One region of the Paenibacillus sp. QJM3NY_38 genome, then DNA from elsewhere that is predicted to be linked to it. Evidence: a T-box and tRNA genes for the amino acid it is inferred to sense, from the RefSeq annotation. Region 1 holds a T-box; the other holds one or more tRNA genes.
What was found. The T-box of region 1 lies ahead of tyrS (tyrosine--tRNA ligase). A T-box ahead of a tRNA ligase gene usually reads a tRNA of that ligase, here a tRNA-Tyr.
Positions count from the first base shown of each region.

Region 1 (8,648 bases):
CGAGATCATTAAAGCCTTTATCTCTTTACGTGAGGGGTATACACCTACTCAGGAGCTCAAGGATGAAATTTACCGTTTTGTGAAGGAAGGACTCTCCGCTCATGCCGCGCCTCGTGAAATTGAGTTTAAGGATAAACTTCCGAAGACACGCTCCGGTAAGATTATGCGCCGCGTACTGAAAGCGTGGGAGCTGGATCTTCCGACAGGGGATCTGTCCACGATTGAAGATTAAAAAGCGTGATCAAGACAGGGCTGACAATGAAGATGGTGACCACCATTTTCATTGTCAGTTTTTTTATAGACGGACGTTTTTTTCTTCTACCTAAAAAGATGAACTAAACCAGAAGCCTCTGCTTAAGCAAAAATAAAACCAGCCCTTCCAACAGATGAGCTCTGTAGAGGGGCTGGCTTTTTAATATTTCAATCTATTTTTTCTCAAAATATACGGCCGGTGAAGCAGCAGATTCACCGATTGGATTTACGGCAGTTACTCTAAAGGTACCGCCGATTGGGTTACCGGAGGAGTAATAGAACTCCGTGCTCTTACTTGAGCCAAGAATCTGGTAATTGCCGTCACTATTTGGGCTGATGTAGATGTTGTAGACCATAACCTCTTCCTCTGGAGCATTGCCGCTCCAGGTGGCCTGAAAGCCCTCAGGGGTAGCTACAAGGGTCGGCTGACCTGGTGCAGACGGTACGGTAGCAGCACCTTCATTCCCAAGTTCCAGGTCGATATTGGGATCTCCCTCAGTCAAGCCGTCATCAGGATTATCGATGTCGTCATCCGGATTCGCTTCGTTGTCACCCGGTACTTCGAATCCAGGCGCTGTGCCGCCCACAATGGCGCTTGGCTCAGATACTTTGCCGGCAACGTCAACGGCGACAACGTAATAGGAAGTAAACATTCCGTCAGCTCCAAGTCCTGAGAAGACAAGACTCTCATCGCCAAGCACGACCTGCCCTTGGTGTGTATACGGACTTCCGTTAACGGACTTAAAGAGCCGGTATCCGACAACATCAGGAGATCCGCTGGCATTAAAGCTGATCGAGCCGCTGCCCATCGAATAATGTACGTTTTTCGGTGGAGTAGGGGCTTTGCCATCATCCGTTCTAGGGTCGAGCCTGCTTGGCATCCCTTTCTTCGCGTCCTGCGGCAGATAAGATTCCAGTGATCTCTTCTCACCTTTCATGACCTTCAGGGCGTTCTGCAGCTCTATAATCAGCTCATCGATGGGCTTCTCACGCTTGATTACGATTTGTTCTCTCAACATATCCAGAGGCGTTGCTTCCTGTGGAATGTAATTTACACCCCGATAGGTGATATATTTCGCTTTTGCGATGCCGTCATCGCTTTCGGTAGGTACAAACTTCACATTAAACAGATCCGTTACGAATCTGTCCGTTAAGGCGGTCGGCAGTTTGCCGCTGTACGCCGAAACCGTTTTGGAGGTTATGCCTTCAGGCTTCTCAAACGTTTTGGTTGGGAATAGATCCGGCTTAACGTCGGTTGCTTCGTTCATGATTCTTGCCCAAATGGCCTGGGCGTGCTTGCGCTGGTCTCCAACGAGCGTATTTTTTTGTTCTTTGTATCCGACCCATACGCCAAGCGTCACATCCGGCGAGTATCCCATGAACCAGACATCCCCGTAGTTCTGGGTAGATCCGGTTTTACCAACGACCGGAACCTCATTGAATTTTTTGTACGTGTCTCTGACCTTGCTGCCTGTTCCGTTCGTGATGACGGTACGGAGCATATCCGTCATAAGATACGCTGTCTGCTCGGAGAATACCTGCTCCGGTTTTACTTCATGTTTATAGACAATATTGCCTTTGGAATCCACGATTTTTTCAATCATGAAAGCATCCGTGAATTTGCCTTGATTGCCGATGGAACTGTATGCATTGGTGAGTTCTTCTACTGTCACGCCATAATGAAGCCCGCCGAGTACACCTGTTGAAGCGTTATAATCGTCCTCCTCCAAGGTCGTGATACCCAGCTTCTTGGAAAATTCCCAGGCCTTCTCGATTCCGACCGTGTTGTTAAACAGTTTGAGGGCCACCGTATTGGTCGAATCGTTCAAAGCCTGTCGTGCCGTCATCAATCCTCTGTACCCGCTGTACGAGTTTTTGGGAATATGGAACACTTTGCTGTAGTCCTTTAAGATGATCGGTGAATCGTCCACCACGCTGGCAGGTTGAATCCCTCCCGAATCGAGTGCCGGTAAATAGGCGGCAATAGGCTTCATGGCAGATCCAGGTTGTCGTTTCATTTGTGTGGCGTAGTTCATTTGTTCTGTGTTAAAATCCCTGCCCTCAATCATGCTGAGAATGGCGCCGGTTTTGTTGTCGATCATCATCGCGGCGGTCTGCTCCATTCCTTTTTCCTGGCTGTCAGGCAAGTAGTTGCTGTCATCCTCAGCAATGGATCGCATGGTCTTGTATAATGTCCGGTCGATGGTGGTGTAAACACGGTAACCGCCGGTGCTGAGCTGGGCCCGGGAAGCATCCATCAGATCGGAGTTCGCTTGCGTGCCTTTTGCGTTCTCTTCCGCTTCCTCGCTCAGCTGCATCAGAATATTCGATGCTTGACGTTCTACTTCCATCATGAGATAAGGATAAGTCACATAGGCCTTCTGTGTGCGAGGAGCAAGCGATTTTTTGATATCGAATGCCTTGGCCTCTTCATATTCGGCTTGCGTTATTTTGCCTTCTTCCAGCATGCTTGCCAGCACGCGGTGTTGCCGGTTTACTGCCCGGTTAAATGCTTTCTCGTCAAATTCTCCTTTGCCGTTGAAGGCCGAGTAGGAGGATGGAAGCTGCGGCAGACCTGCCAAATATGCAGCTTGAGCCACGTTCAGATCATCCAGCTTGTTAATGTTGAATATTCCTTTTGCGGCAGCCTTGATCCCGAACAGCTGGTATCCGCTGGAACCGTTGCCGTAAGGAACCTTGTTCAAGTAGGCTGTTAAAATTTGGTCTTTACTCAAAAAGCGTTCCATCCGCATGGCAAGCAGCATTTCTTTTACCTTGCGGTTATCGGTTTTGTCGCGACTTAAAAAAGTGAGCCTGGCCAGCTGTTGCGTCAACGTGCTGCCCCCGGTTTGAACCGGTTCGTTCAGCACGCGTTCTTTTACGGCGCGAGCGGTACCTTTTATGTCAACACCCTTATGTGTATAAAAACGGTTGTCTTCTATGGATACGACGGCATCCTTAACAAGCTGGGGAATATCCTTGAATTCCACAGGTCGTCTGTCTTCTTCGGTTCTAAGCTGCCCGATCGGTGAGCCATCCGCGAAGTAGGCGAAGCCCGTTATGGCATTGTCGTTCACCGTATTCTCGATGAGAGCTCTGGATCTTACCGGCTCATTCTCAACAATAGAGGTCACGTAGCCAGCTACGGCTCCTCCGGCGAACAAAACGCCCATCAGACCCACCACAAAGAGCCATCCGATGACGGATCCGAGCACCCGCAGAAAGGACCGTTTACGCGGTTTCTTCTGTTTTTCAGGCTCTTGTTTTTTCTCCTCAACCATGAATGTATACTCCTCCTTTTAACGCACCTATTATAGCATAAATCGAAGGTTTTGAATCATGTGTCCCTATATAGCGTGTCCTTTTTTGAGGAAGATTGACTTTTTCGGAAAGCATGTGATACAAATAATGCAAAGTTCATATCGTGAAAAGCTTTGAAGGACCCCAGTAGAAGGCGGAACCTTTCGTTTCCAGAGAGTCGGTGGGTGGTGCAAACCGATAACGAGCCCCTTTGAATTACCGTCCGGAGCTGACCGGGGGAAAAAGAGCCGTACACCTGTGCGGCTGTGACAGTAGTCCGGTTCCGGGATGACAACCCGTTATGGCAATGAAGTGAAAATCCGTTCCTTTTGGTAACGGATTTTAATTAGGGTGGTAACGCGAGCGCTCCTACTCGTCCCTTGGGATGAGTAGGAGCTTTTTTGCGTTCATAAATAGAGGGAGGCGTGCGGAAACATGAAATGGGATGGTATATCGAACGTTCAGCAGCAAGAGGTGGAACGGCAGATGGAGGTGATCTCCCGTGGAGCAGTGGAGATCATCCCGGAAGAAGCGATGAGGCAGAAGGTGATGAAATCGGTTGTAACCGGCGAGCCGCTGCGCGTGAAGCTGGGAATGGACCCGTCAGCGCCCGATCTTCACGTCGGGCATACCGTCGTGCTGCAGAAGCTGCGTCAGTTCCAGGAGCTCGGACATGAAGTACAGCTCATCATTGGGGACTTTACCGGCAGAATCGGAGATCCGACAGGGAAATCCGAAACGCGTAAGCAGCTGTCGGAAGAAGATGTTAGACGGCATGCGGAAACGTACAAAAAACAAATATACAAGGTATTGGATCCTGAAAAAACGAAGGTATATTACAACTCCGAGTGGCTTGCGCCGATGACTTTTGCCGATGTGGTCAGCTTATCGGCAAAGGTTACGGTGGCACGGATGCTCGAGCGCGATGATTTTACAAAACGGTATCAGAGCGGGCTTCCGATCAGCATCCATGAATTTTTTTACCCGTTGATGCAGGGGATGGATTCTGTGGCGCTTAAGACCGATGTCGAGCTTGGTGGGACGGATCAGAAGTTTAACTTGCTGATGGGACGCACCCTGCAGAAGGAGCATGGCTCAGAGCCTCAGGTTGCAATCACGATGCCGCTTATTGAAGGGCTCGACGGCGTACAGAAGATGAGTAAGAGCTTGGGCAATTACATCGGTATCGATGAAGAGCCGAATGAGATGTACGGTAAGTCCATGTCCGTTCCGGATGAGCTCATGCTCAAATACTTTAGCTTGGCTACGGACATGGCGAGTGAGGAGGTAACCAGCTTGGAGAAGGGGCTCCGGGACGGAATCGTCCATCCCCGGGATGCCAAGATGAGTCTCTCGCACAGACTCGTTCGCATGTATCATGGGCGGGAGGCTGCGGATGCTGCACAGCAGCATTTTGTGACCGTATTCCAGCAGAAGGCACTTCCTGAAGACATTGAGGTTTATATGGTACCCGAAGGAGAATTGAAGGAAGGAAAGATTATGCTTATCAAGCTGCTGACACTACTCGGTTTTGCCGCTTCCAATGGCGAGGCAAGACGGAGCATCCAGCAGGGGGCTGTAAAATGGAATGGAGAGAAATGCAGCGACATTTACGGTGAGATCGTCCCTCAGGATGGGGATGTGGTTCAAGTGGGCAGGCGTAAATTTGCCAGACTGAGGCTTTCCTAAGCTTATTGAACTTGGGGAGGATTCAATTAGACAGCAAAAACCCTGAAGGCCAAGGCCTTCAGGGTTTTTAGGTTCCGAGTTAATCTTAACGGTTGTAGAATTCGACGATTTGTTTCTCATCGATATCTTGGGAAAGTTCGGAACGTTCTGGAAGACGGATGTATTTCCCTTCCATTGCTGCTTCATCAAACTCGAGGTAAGCTGGAAGATGTACACGGTTAGCCAAAGCTTCCTTGATGGAGGAAAGGCTGCGGCTTCTTTCACGAAGACCGATTACATCGCCAGTGCTTACAGCGTAAGAAGCGATATCGACTTTCTTGCCGTTCACAGTCACGTGACCGTGAGCTACCAATTGGCGAGCACCCGCACGGGAGTTGCTGAAGCCAAGACGGTAAACCAGGTTGTCCAGACGGCTCTCAAGCAGGAACATAAAGTTCTCACCAGCGATACCTTTCATGCCAGTTGCTTTGTTAAACAGGGTTTTAAATTGCTTCTCGCCCAAGCCGTACATGTGACGCAGCTTTTGCTTTTCTTGAAGCTGCATACCATAGTTGCTGACTTTTCTCCGTTGGTTAGGACCATGCTGACCTGGAGGGAAAGGGCGTTTAGCCAATTCTTTACCTGTACCGCTCAGGGAGATTCCCAGACGACGGCTTAATTTAAATTTAGGACCGGTGTAACGTGCCATGTTATATAGACTCCTTTTTAATTAAAGTTTCATTAGGGCTCTATTTGCGCCGTATTTGTTTGCTCTACCGAAATCGCCGGAAGATCTGCCAGGAAAGTTCAGCCGCTGTCCTGTCAGTAACAAATAACGTGAGGGTGACACAACCCGCCCAAATTCATGGAATGCATTGCATTCTTACTCAACAATAAATATTATATGAAGTAATGATATAAAGTCAAGTTCAACCTGCAACTTACTATAACTTGGATTTTGTCTAATTTTGTCGATAGGTCCATGGACCTAAAATTATTGTGAAAAACGCATAAATTTTAATGCAAAAATGGGTAGAAAAGAGTAAGATGGTATTGGATTAAGTAGTCTCATTTATCTAGTTACATATTGTAACACCTATCTGGTGTTTAAGTAGCACCTTCCCAACATGTTGAACAGCTGGGTTACCGCCATTCATGCGGCAGCCAATGGATCCTTACATTATGAATCGGAACGCCAGTCTTGGATAGGCCTTTTATAATGGTGCAAAGGAGCGCCCAATATGTCAGAAGATCAACGGAAAGTGTATGAAAGCTCTCCCGGTTCTGCAGTTATGTTTCATGATGCCGGGCCAATTCCTGGAAACGAGCCTTGCTTTTGGCTTCAGAGCTTGGATATTACACCTCATGATTTCCCTTATATTCAGCCTCTCATATCAGACAGCTATCTGGAGTGGCTAAGAGAAAGCGCAGGCACACAGGCGATGAAGAAATTCAGCTGGGCCCTTCTTTCTCATGAGGGAGCTTGGCTGACAGGGGCTTCCGATATAACGGAATACCTTAATGGAAGTGAAGATGAGACATTATCGCTTGCTTTGAACTCCAAGGAAGCGGCCCAAGGAATGGGAAAGGGTTCGTTTGAGGGAAGCGTGCTGTGCGCTGTCCCGCTCTTCACTCGGATTCATGGTGATGTATTTGCGGTGATGGTCAGTGTTTCCTCGCAGGCAATGGAGTCGGAACAATCACTTATGCTGACAGAAACATACGCCTTATTGTTTCGTTCCTGCTTCTATCGGAAGCTGGAGTACGTGTTTGCTGATGATCTGGAGAAAGTCCACACCCAAGCTGAGCGTGAGGTGCACAGGCGTTCCATCATGTTTCAGTATGTCAAACGGATGCATGTCCAGATTGATGTGGACAGCGTGCTGGTGGAGGCTATCGACAGTGTCCTGGCGCTGTATCCCAAGGCCAAAGTCGAATTGTTTATGTCTCAGGACCATGAGAGTGGACATCCGCTTGTACGTCCTCTGCTGCTTCATCATTGGCAGAAAGAGGTTTATGTGCGGACATTCATGGAGGGTACCCTCACGATTGATGAACATGAGGAATCCGATTCGATCGTGGAAATCGGGATTCCCATGGGAGGCAAGCAGGGCGTTTATGGCGTACTCCATGTGGAAGTGGACAAGTCCGAGCTGCCCGATATGGATCTGGAGCTGCTCGGGATGATGGCCGACGCTGCCGGCACCGCCTTTGAGAATGCCAAATTGTACGAGCAGTCCAATCTGATGATTCATGAGCTCCGTATGATTAATGAACTGACACAGCGGTTGAACAAAAGCCTGCATTTGGCGGAGATATTTCAATTTGCCAACCATGAGCTGCTAAAGATTCTTGAAGCCGATTACTGCTGCATTTTGATTTATAACGAGGAGCTTGGCGGTCTTGAAGTGGTATCCTGCAACGCTGAGTGGCTTTCCAAGGAGGTCTTTGAGAAGGATTATGGTTTGGGCGGCCTAGTCTATCATTCGAAGGAGCCCCTCATCCTGTCAGACTATCACGAAGAACGTCCGGCGGAATCCAGACTGATGGAGAGTACCCATTCCAGCTCGATGATTGCTACTCCGCTAACCGTTAACGGTGAAGTACGGGGCGTTGTTCTTCTCACCCATGCGAAGCCGCATTATTTTTCCTATGACAGCTATCGGCTGCTTCAAGCTCTGACCAGCCATATTGGTCTGGCTATCGGCAATGCTTTTCTGCATGCGGAAGTGAGGAGAATGGCTAACCGGGATATGCTGACTGAACTGTATGCGAGACATTATCTTGACGAAATGATCCATGAATGTCAGAACCGTGATTTTTGCGGTTCTCTCATCGTTGTGGATATCGATGAATTCAAGCAGGTCAATGATACGTTCGGTCACCAGCGTGGGGACAAAATTCTGAAGCAGGTCAGCAGCATCGTGAAGACAACGATACGGCACAGCGATATTCCAGCCCGCTGGGGCGGTGAAGAGCTTGCCGTGTATTTGCCGGGACTCGGCATTCAACAGGCGATGCAGGTCGCCGAACGGATTCGCATAAGGGTATCGGAAGAGACCGATCCCCGCGTAACGGTGTCCTGCGGAATTTCCGAATGGAACTGGACCAATGACAAGATCAGCGTAGAGTCTCTCTTCTATCGAGCGGATATGGCCCTTTACGAAGCGAAGAATGGCGGCCGCAACCGGATTGTCGTGGAGAGGGCGGAAGCTGAAATCGGACTGGATTAAATACCCTGCAGCTATTTAGTGGCTGCAGGGTTTTTTCTGTAATCTGCATAATGTAAGGGGCCGCGGATAGCCTAAGAGCAAGATCAACGAGAGGCTGATGATTATGAGAATGAGAAGATCACGGAGCGTCATCGGAATGGTTTTATTCGTCTTTTGCCTAACCGGATGTGCCTGGCAGGAGCAGTTGTCTGCCGA
Region 1 covers NZ_CM149665.1:2,247,318-2,255,965, forward strand. Annotated here, with positions in the region: gene acsA (acetate--CoA ligase) at 1-232, shown strand, start outside; gene AC0VZ8_RS09905 (transglycosylase domain-containing protein) at 426-3,533, opposite strand; T-box leader at 3,678-3,936, shown strand; gene tyrS (tyrosine--tRNA ligase) at 3,988-5,241, shown strand; gene rpsD (30S ribosomal protein S4) at 5,327-5,929, opposite strand; gene AC0VZ8_RS09920 (sensor domain-containing diguanylate cyclase) at 6,462-8,453, shown strand; gene AC0VZ8_RS09925 (hypothetical protein) at 8,557-8,648, shown strand, end outside.

Region 2 (8,648 bases), 3.3 Mb from region 1:
TGATGCGTATGCATCAGGGGTAGGGGAGCGTTGTATGTAGGTTGAAGGTGTACCGTAAGGAGCGCTGGACAGCATACAAGTGAGAATGCCGGTATGAGTAACGAAAAGATCAGTGAGAATCTGATCCGCCGAAAGCCCAAGGTTTCCTGAGGAAGGCTCGTCCGCTCAGGGTAAGTCGGGACCTAAGGTGAGGCCGAAAGGCGTAATCGAAGGACAACAGGTTGAAATTCCTGTACCACCGTAAACCGTTATGAACGATGGGGTGACGCAGGAGGGTAGTGACGCGGACTGATGGATGTCCGTCCAAGCAGTGAGGCTGATGTGTAGGCAAATCCGCACATCGATAAGGCTGGGCTGTGATGGGGAGTGAAAATTATAGTAGCGAAGGTCATGATCTCACACTGCCAAGAAAAGCCTCTAGTCAGGTGAAGGTGCCCGTACCGCAAACCGACACAGGTAGGCGAGAAGAGAATTCTAAGGCGCGCGGAAGAACTCTCGTTAAGGAACTCGGCAAAATGACCCCGTAACTTCGGGAGAAGGGGTGCCTCGGTAGGGTGAATAGCCCGAGGGGGCCGCAGTGAAAAGGCCCAAGCGACTGTTTAGCAAAAACACAGGTCTGTGCGAAGCCGTAAGGCGAAGTATACGGGCTGACGCCTGCCCGGTGCTGGAAGGTTAAGGGGAGCGGTTAGGAGCAATCCGAAGCTGTGAACCGAAGCCCCAGTAAACGGCGGCCGTAACTATAACGGTCCTAAGGTAGCGAAATTCCTTGTCAGGTAAATTCTGACCCGCACGAATGGCGTAACGACTTGGGCGCTGTCTCAACGAGAGATCCGGTGAAATTTTAATACCTGTGAAGATGCAGGTTACCCGCGACAAGACGGAAAGACCCCATGGAGCTTTACTGCAGCTTGATATTGGATTTGGGTACGATCTGTACAGGATAGGTGGGAGCCTAAGAAGCATGAGCGCCAGCTTGTGTGGAGGCGACGTTGGGATACCACCCTGATCGTATCTAGGTTCTAACCTGGTACCGTAATCCGGTACGGGGACAGTGTCAGGCGGGCAGTTTGACTGGGGCGGTCGCCTCCTAAAGAGTAACGGAGGCGCCCCAAGGTTCCCTCAGAATGGTTGGAAATCATTCGAAGAGTGCAAAGGCATAAGGGAGCTTGACTGCGAGACCTACAAGTCGAGCAGGGACGAAAGTCGGGCTTAGTGATCCGGTGGTACCGCATGGAAGGGCCATCGCTCAACGGATAAAAGCTACCCTGGGGATAACAGGCTTATCTCCCCCAAGAGTCCACATCGACGGGGAGGTTTGGCACCTCGATGTCGGCTCATCGCATCCTGGGGCTGAAGTAGGTCCCAAGGGTTGGGCTGTTCGCCCATTAAAGCGGTACGCGAGCTGGGTTCAGAACGTCGTGAGACAGTTCGGTCCCTATCTGTCGTGGGCGTAGGAAATTTGAGAGGAGCTGTCCTTAGTACGAGAGGACCGGGATGGACGTACCGCTGGTGCACCAGTTGTTCCGCCAGGAGCATGGCTGGGTAGCTACGTACGGACGGGATAAGCGCTGAAAGCATCTAAGCGTGAAGCCCCCCTCAAGATGAGATTTCCCAATTAGTAAGACCCCTTGAAGACGACGAGGTAGATAGGTTGGAGGTGGAAGTGCAGCAATGCATGGAGCTGACCAATACTAATCGGTCGAGGGCTTATCCAAAATCACCCCAAAAAGTGAAGCGAAGCTTTGAAGCAACGCCGAATACTTTCCGGGGACCCCGATACCACATCGGGTGAATGCTACGAATTCTAATGTGCTGCAAAGATCGTTTCGTATCTAGTTTTCAGGTGATCAATCACTTGAATTGAATATTGTTCCCTGATAGCTCAGTTGGTAGAGCACTCGACTGTTAATCGAGTTGTCACAGGTTCGAGTCCTGTTCGGGGAGCCATTTATGGAGAGGTGTCCGAGTTGGCCGAAGGAGCACGATTGGAAATCGTGTAGGCGCCAAAAGCGTCTCGAGGGTTCGAATCCCTCTCTCTCCGCCACTATTATTTTAAGCAAGGCCCGTTGGTCAAGGGGTTAAGACACCTCCCTTTCACGGAGGTAACAGGGGTTCGAATCCCCTACGGGTCACCACTTTCTTAATTGCATCAGGGGATGAGAATCCCGTCGGTTCGTCGGAGGATAACTTCGTAAGCATTGACTTCGCAGTCTCGAACGAAGTGAGAGTATCCCCTACGGGTCACCACTTTCTTTAAAAAAACACTTGCTTCTTATATCAGATTTTGATATGATAAAAGTCGCTTTGTTACGGAGGCTTAGCTCAGCTGGGAGAGCATCTGCCTTACAAGCAGAGGGTCGGGGGTTCGATCCCCTCAGCCTCCACCATTTATACACCTTTATAATGACGCGGGGTGGAGCAGTTCGGTAGCTCGTCGGGCTCATAACCCGAAGGTCGTAGGTTCAAATCCTGCCCCCGCAACCAATTTATATCGCAATAGCGATAATGCCTCGTGGAACTGTGGTGTAGAGGCCTAACATGCCTGCCTGTCACGCAGGAGATCGCGGGTTCGAATCCCGTCAGTTCCGCCATTCTTTACAACTTTGGGATGAGATGAGTATCCGATATGGGTTCCGTCAAAGTTCGCGAAGAGCTTTAAGGCTCGGTAGCTCAGTCGGTAGAGCAGAGGACTGAAAATCCTCGTGTCGGCGGTTCGATTCCGTCCCGAGCCACCATGTACGTTTTATAACTTTATATGCCGGTGTAGCTCAATTGGTAGAGCAACTGACTTGTAATCAGTAGGTTGGGGGTTCAAGTCCTCTCGCCGGCACCATTCTGGAGGATTAGTGAAGTGGCTAAACACGGCAGACTGTAAATCTGCTCTCTTCGAGTTCGGTGGTTCGAATCCATCATCCTCCACCAGTTTTTAGGGGCATAGTTTAAAGGTAGAACAGCGGTCTCCAAAACCGTTAGTGTGGGTTCAATTCCTGCTGCCCCTGCCAATCGTATCACAGTGTTTCAATATGGCGGTCGTGGCGAAGTGGTTAACGCACCGGATTGTGGCTCCGGCACTCGGGGGTTCAATTCCCCTCGATCGCCCCATATTACAAAATCATATTGGGGATTAGCCAAGCGGTAAGGCAACGGACTTTGACTCCGTCATGCATAGGTTCGAATCCTATATCCCCAGCCATTGATTTTTATGTTTGCGGACGTGGCTCAGCGGTAGAGCATCGCCTTGCCAAGGCGAGGGTCGCGGGTTCGATTCCCGTCGTCCGCTCCATTTTTATTTCTGGCGCCATAGCCAAGTGGTAAGGCACAGCTCTGCAAAAGCTTTATCCCCAGTTCGAATCTGGGTGGCGCCTCCATTACAAACTTATGTGCCCTTAGCTCAGCTGGATAGAGCGTTTGACTACGAATCAAAAGGTCAGGAGTTCGAATCTCTTAGGGCACGCCATAATGTAAGCCGGTGTGGCGGAATTGGCAGACGCGCGCGACTCAAAATCGTGAGGGAAACCGTGGGGGTTCGAGTCCCTTCACCGGCATCATCCAAAAGGAATGTAGACGTTAAACGTCTGCATTCCTTTTTTTGTTGCATCTACATCGATGGCTTCTTCGTGATTTTAATATTAGACTCCATTCTTCTTGTTACCTCTCCAGTAATCGCGAGGGCTTTTCTATCACCTTCGGAGCTTCCTCGAGCTACACTCCTAAAAACTAAACTATCATTAGAAACCACGTTCTTTATAGGTAAAACAAAGATTATCCAGATGAACTCATCTACACAGGCTAACCCATCGAATCATCGATCCAGTGCAGGGTTGGACGTAGGTCTGTAGAAGGCCCCGCCTTAGGTCTAGGTCCAAAAACCGTCCCCAGGCCGTTTTAGCGAAACTCGAAATTACCTAGAATAGAGTCATAAGGTTGAACAAAAGAAACAACGATCAAACAACAGAAAGGCGGTGTATAAATGAGAAATTCAAAAGGAAATGGAATGAGTATCCTGTTGATTGGTGTAGGGATCTTGGTTCTCCTTGGAGTATTCGGTCCTCTGCTTGGATGGTTGTTCAGTCTTCTAATTCCAATCCTGATGGTCGCTTTGGGATACTACGGGATCCGGAGAGGTAACACCTTGATGGGATGGGTTATTCTCGGTATCGGTGTGATCTGGTTGATGGGTAAACTGTCTTGGCTGATCGGTCCGATCTTTGGAGTTATCTTGATCATTTACGGGGTGTCCCGGTTGAAGAATGGTAGACCCCGTTATTGATAATAACCACTACATTAAATAACATGCATGAACAACAGATCATGATAGATGAGGAGGGCTAAGCCAATATGAGTGTTTTCCGGCGGATAAGAGACATAACCGTAGCAACATTGAATGAAAAGCTCGAGCAGAGCCAGGATCCGGTTCGATTGATCGACCAGTTCCTACATTCAACCAGACAGGACATTGCTGAGGCTGAGAAGCTGCAGCAGCAATGCCAAGTACATTCCAGACAGCTGAAGCAGCAGGTGGATCAAGCCGAATCCATGCGATATAAACGCGAAGAGCAGGCACTGCTTGCACTGAAGGCCGGCGAAGAACATCTTGCCAAGCTGGCATTGCAGGAGAAATTGATCTACGAGGAAAAGATCGAGCAGTATCAAGGCCTGTTGTCCTCAAGCCTGGAGTCGCTAAAAGAAATCGAGGAGCAGCTCGGCGAGCTGCGGATGGAATATCAGACGGTATACAGCAAACGTCAATATTATGTTGCCCGAGTGGAAACCCTTCGTCTTCAGCAGAAAATGAATGAACGTACGGGCTCCTACGGCGGCGGTCATGACGTACCGAAGATGTTCAATCGCCTCGAAGACCGTATCAGCGACTGGGAACTGGAAGCCAGAAGTCTTCGCGATTTACGCCGCATGGGGCAGGAATACATGGAACAGGCTGGTGAATCGGTCTCCACTGTATTAGAAAAAGAACTTGCCCGCCTGAAGCAAAAGCTGAATAACAGCGGAAAGGAGTAACCATGACTAGATTGTACCGTTCCACCCGAGACAAAATGTTCACAGGGTTGATCGGCGGTATATCCGATCATTTCGGAGTCGAATCTACCCTACTTAGAATCATATTTGTAGTCAGTATCTTTTTTACAGGCGGTACAACGCTGTTGATCTATCTGATTGCATCCCTTGTAGTACCTAAGGAGCCGTATTATCACGATCCGTATGGTCCACAGGGCAGACATGGCGGCGGATACCGTTACAACGATCATCCGGGCCCTGGACCAGGCTACAACAGCTATAATGATTCTTATGGACGTCAAGGCTATCCTAATGAGCATAGTAGCTTTGGTCCCAAATATGACCGTCCCAATGGTGCAAGAAACAACGCGTCAACGGATTCCGATCTGGATGCGATGATGAAGGATATTGAAAGAAAAGCAATGCAAAAAGAAATCGAAGAATTGAAGAAAAAACTTTCGAACTATGAGAAGGGAGATAAATAACATGGGAGTATTTAAAAGAATTAAGGATATGACGAAAGCATCGGTGAATGAACTGCTGGATAAAGTAGAGGATCCGATCGTAATGTTGAACCAGTACCTGCGCGACATGGAGGCAGAAATTCATGAAGCAGAGGTAACGGTTGCGAAGCAAATGGCTAATGAGCGTCGTATGAAGCAGCGCGTCGATGAGGCTGTGAAGATGGCGGCACAACGTGAAGCTCAAGCTGAATTGGCTCTGAAGAATGGTCAAGAAGAAGTGGCTCGCAAGCTGCTTGAAGAAAAAATCTATTTCGATCAAAAAGAAACCGAGTACGTGGAATTGCACCTGCAATCCGAGACTCAAGCAAAAGAACTTGTAGCTCAGCTGCATGAAATGAAAGACGAGTTCTACAAAATGCGCAACAAGCGCAATGAGCTTGTAGCCCGCGCTCAAATGGCTAAAGCGAAGAAGCAAATGTCTCAAGTGAGCAGCCTGCACACAATCGAAAGCGGTAGTGCTTCGATGGGCTTCCATCGCATGGAGGAAAAAATCATGCAAATGGAAGCAGAAGCTGATGTGCTTCGCGCCCCATACCGTCCTAACAATGCAGTATACACAAGCCCCGTGGACGCTGAGAAGCAATTGAAGGTGGATGAGCAGCTGCAAGCTTTGAAAAACAAAATGGGGAATTCTTCGAAGTCCGAGTAATTCCTTAGCAAGTCAGCAAAATAAGATTAAACCGTATTCGAACACCATGTTCATATGATATGCTATACGAATGAGATTGTCGTATAGTACAGGCAAAGCCATACAGTGGGGAACGTCTCACTGATATGGCTTTTCCGAGCTTATATCTTGGTCATCAAGGAGGTGCGACATGGACAGAAACCGCTGGATAGCAGTTGGTTTAATCAGCTTGGGTTTTATTATGCTTTTCGGCCGGTGGTTTGGTTTCTTCACCATTGTCGCCCTGTTACTCATGTTTGCAGGTGTCCTTCAGATCAAACATGGACATGTGAAGAAGGGATACATTCTGCTCGGAGTAGGTGCCGTACTGCTGCTGCTGGAGCATCTCATGTTGATTATCGGCATCAGCTTGATATCGCTAGGTATTTTTTATGGCAAGTCCAAACGAGCTCATACCACGACGAAGTACATTCAGAAGCAGAACTTTATGTCCAACTTTGATTGGGACCGGGCTCCGTGGGTGATGCGCAGTCTGAGTGTGTGGCATGTGCTGGGAGAGGCGGATGTGGATCTGTCCCTGGCCCTTCCGGAGGAACGCCAAACGGTCCTGATGTTCCATGGAATGCTGGGGGATATTGATCTGATGATCCCGGACTATTATGGGGTGGAGATCGAAGCATCCATCCTGTTTGGCTCCATTCATATGGACGACCGGAAGGAAACCGGCATATTAAACCGCGTGCGGTATAAATCACCCAATTATGAGACCAGTGAATATAAAGTAAAATTTATTGTTTCTTATTTAGGCGGAGATTTGAATATAAGAATGACATAATAAACGTAAGTTTTGTGTAAACCATTCAGGAGGGTTGCCCCGTGGAAACGGAAAAGAAAGCAAATATGATTACCCGAAGTATGCGTGAGGGGACCCTTCTGGGATTGGTTGTCATGCTCGTTGTCCTATATTTATTATATACATATGGTTATCTTCAACCGTTTGAGACGTGGAAGAACCGGATCGAAGCCGGCATTACCATCGTATTGCTGCCGATTGGGCTGGGAGCGATCTATGGCTTCTTCCAGGGATACCGGGTAAAACGACGGGTCGATCTTGTGAGGGAAACGCTGGTGAACTGGGAAAAAGGCAGCCTTACGGACGTAATGCCGGACATCGGCGAAGACGAAGTGGGCCGGCTTGGAGAACAGCTGGTGAAGATCAGCAAACGCTGGGAGGATCAGGTGTCTTCCTTGCAGCGGTTATCTACGAACAATGCCCAGCTTGCCGAGCAGGCCAGGGTTACGGCGATTGTGGAAGAGAGGCAGCGTCTGGCGCGCGAGCTCCATGACGCGGTTTCTCAGCAGCTGTTTGCCATCTCGATGACGGCAACCGCTGTGGGCAGGACGCTGGATAAGGATTTTGACAAAGCGCAGCGCCAGGTGGCTCTGATCGAGGAAATGTCGGCTGTGGCCCAGTCCGAGATGAGGGCGCTTCTTCTTCATCTACGGCCGGTTTATCTCGAAGGAAAGGCACTTGAGCAGGGGCTGCGTGAACTGATTAAGGAACTGCGAATCAAAGTACCTATGGAAATTACGTTTGAAATGGACGATGACATACATTTGCTCAAAGGGATCGAAAATCATCTGTTCCGGATTATCCAGGAAGCCATGTCGAACACCCTCAGACACTCGAAAGCAGAGAAAATGGATATCCGTATTCACCGCAGGCAGAACACCGTTCGGGTGATGCTGCGGGACGATGGGATCGGATTTGAATTGGATGACAAGAAACAGACTTCCTACGGTCTATCGACGATGCAGGAACGGGTGACGGAGATCGGGGGCTCGGTACAATTCATAACAGCACCGGGTAAAGGGACTCGAATTGAGATCGTTGTGCCACTCATAAACGAAGAACGCAAACGGGGGGATGTAGATGGAAACGCCGATTAAGGTGCTGCTGGTGGATGATCATGAGATGGTCCGGATCGGTTTAGCGGCTGTGCTTGGTACAGAGGACGGCATCGAGGTGGTTGGTGAAGCGGGCAGCGGCGAGGAAGGGATACGCTTAGCGCAGGAATATCATCCTGATGTGGTGCTGATGGACTTGGTGATGGACGGAATGGATGGAATCGAGACGACGCGCCAATTGATGAATCAGTTTCCAAATCTTAAGGTCATTGTACTGACCAGCTATCTGGACGATGAGAAGATGTATCCGGTTATTGAAGCAGGTGCGTTCAGTTATTTATTGAAGACATCCCGTGCTTCTGAAGTAGCTGATGCTATACGTGCAGCCGCACGCGGGCAGTCGGTGCTGGAGTCGCAGGTTGCCTCCAAGATGATGAATCGATTCCGGCATCCGCAAAATGAAGCTCCGGCGCATAACGACCTTACGGACCGGGAAATGGAAGTGCTGCGACTGGTGGCGCAGGGCAAGTCGAATCAGGATATTGCTGATGATTTGATTATAGGCATCAAAACCG
Region 2 covers NZ_CM149665.1:6,241,262-6,249,909, reverse strand. Annotated here, with positions in the region: rRNA gene AC0VZ8_RS29070 (23S ribosomal RNA) at 1-1,715, shown strand, start outside; tRNA gene AC0VZ8_RS29065 (tRNA-Asn) at 1,872-1,947, shown strand; tRNA gene AC0VZ8_RS29060 (tRNA-Ser) at 1,953-2,044, shown strand; tRNA gene AC0VZ8_RS29055 (tRNA-Glu) at 2,061-2,135, shown strand; tRNA gene AC0VZ8_RS29050 (tRNA-Val) at 2,312-2,387, shown strand; tRNA gene AC0VZ8_RS29045 (tRNA-Met) at 2,408-2,484, shown strand; tRNA gene AC0VZ8_RS29040 (tRNA-Asp) at 2,515-2,591, shown strand; tRNA gene AC0VZ8_RS29035 (tRNA-Phe) at 2,660-2,735, shown strand; tRNA gene AC0VZ8_RS29030 (tRNA-Thr) at 2,758-2,833, shown strand; tRNA gene AC0VZ8_RS29025 (tRNA-Tyr) at 2,838-2,922, shown strand; tRNA gene AC0VZ8_RS29020 (tRNA-Trp) at 2,929-3,002, shown strand; tRNA gene AC0VZ8_RS29015 (tRNA-His) at 3,027-3,102, shown strand; tRNA gene AC0VZ8_RS29010 (tRNA-Gln) at 3,119-3,193, shown strand; tRNA gene AC0VZ8_RS29005 (tRNA-Gly) at 3,209-3,283, shown strand; tRNA gene AC0VZ8_RS29000 (tRNA-Cys) at 3,295-3,368, shown strand; tRNA gene AC0VZ8_RS28995 (tRNA-Arg) at 3,381-3,457, shown strand; tRNA gene AC0VZ8_RS28990 (tRNA-Leu) at 3,466-3,545, shown strand; gene AC0VZ8_RS28985 (hypothetical protein) at 3,971-4,270, shown strand; gene AC0VZ8_RS28980 (PspA/IM30 family protein) at 4,339-5,016, shown strand; gene AC0VZ8_RS28975 (PspC domain-containing protein) at 5,019-5,498, shown strand; gene AC0VZ8_RS28970 (PspA/IM30 family protein) at 5,500-6,186, shown strand; gene liaF (cell wall-active antibiotics response protein LiaF) at 6,356-7,000, shown strand; gene AC0VZ8_RS28960 (sensor histidine kinase) at 7,042-8,115, shown strand; gene AC0VZ8_RS28955 (response regulator) at 8,099-8,648, shown strand, end outside.
Region 2: it has a tRNA-Tyr gene. The T-box ahead of tyrS (tyrosine--tRNA ligase) is inferred to sense a tRNA for this amino acid. The anticodon was not compared.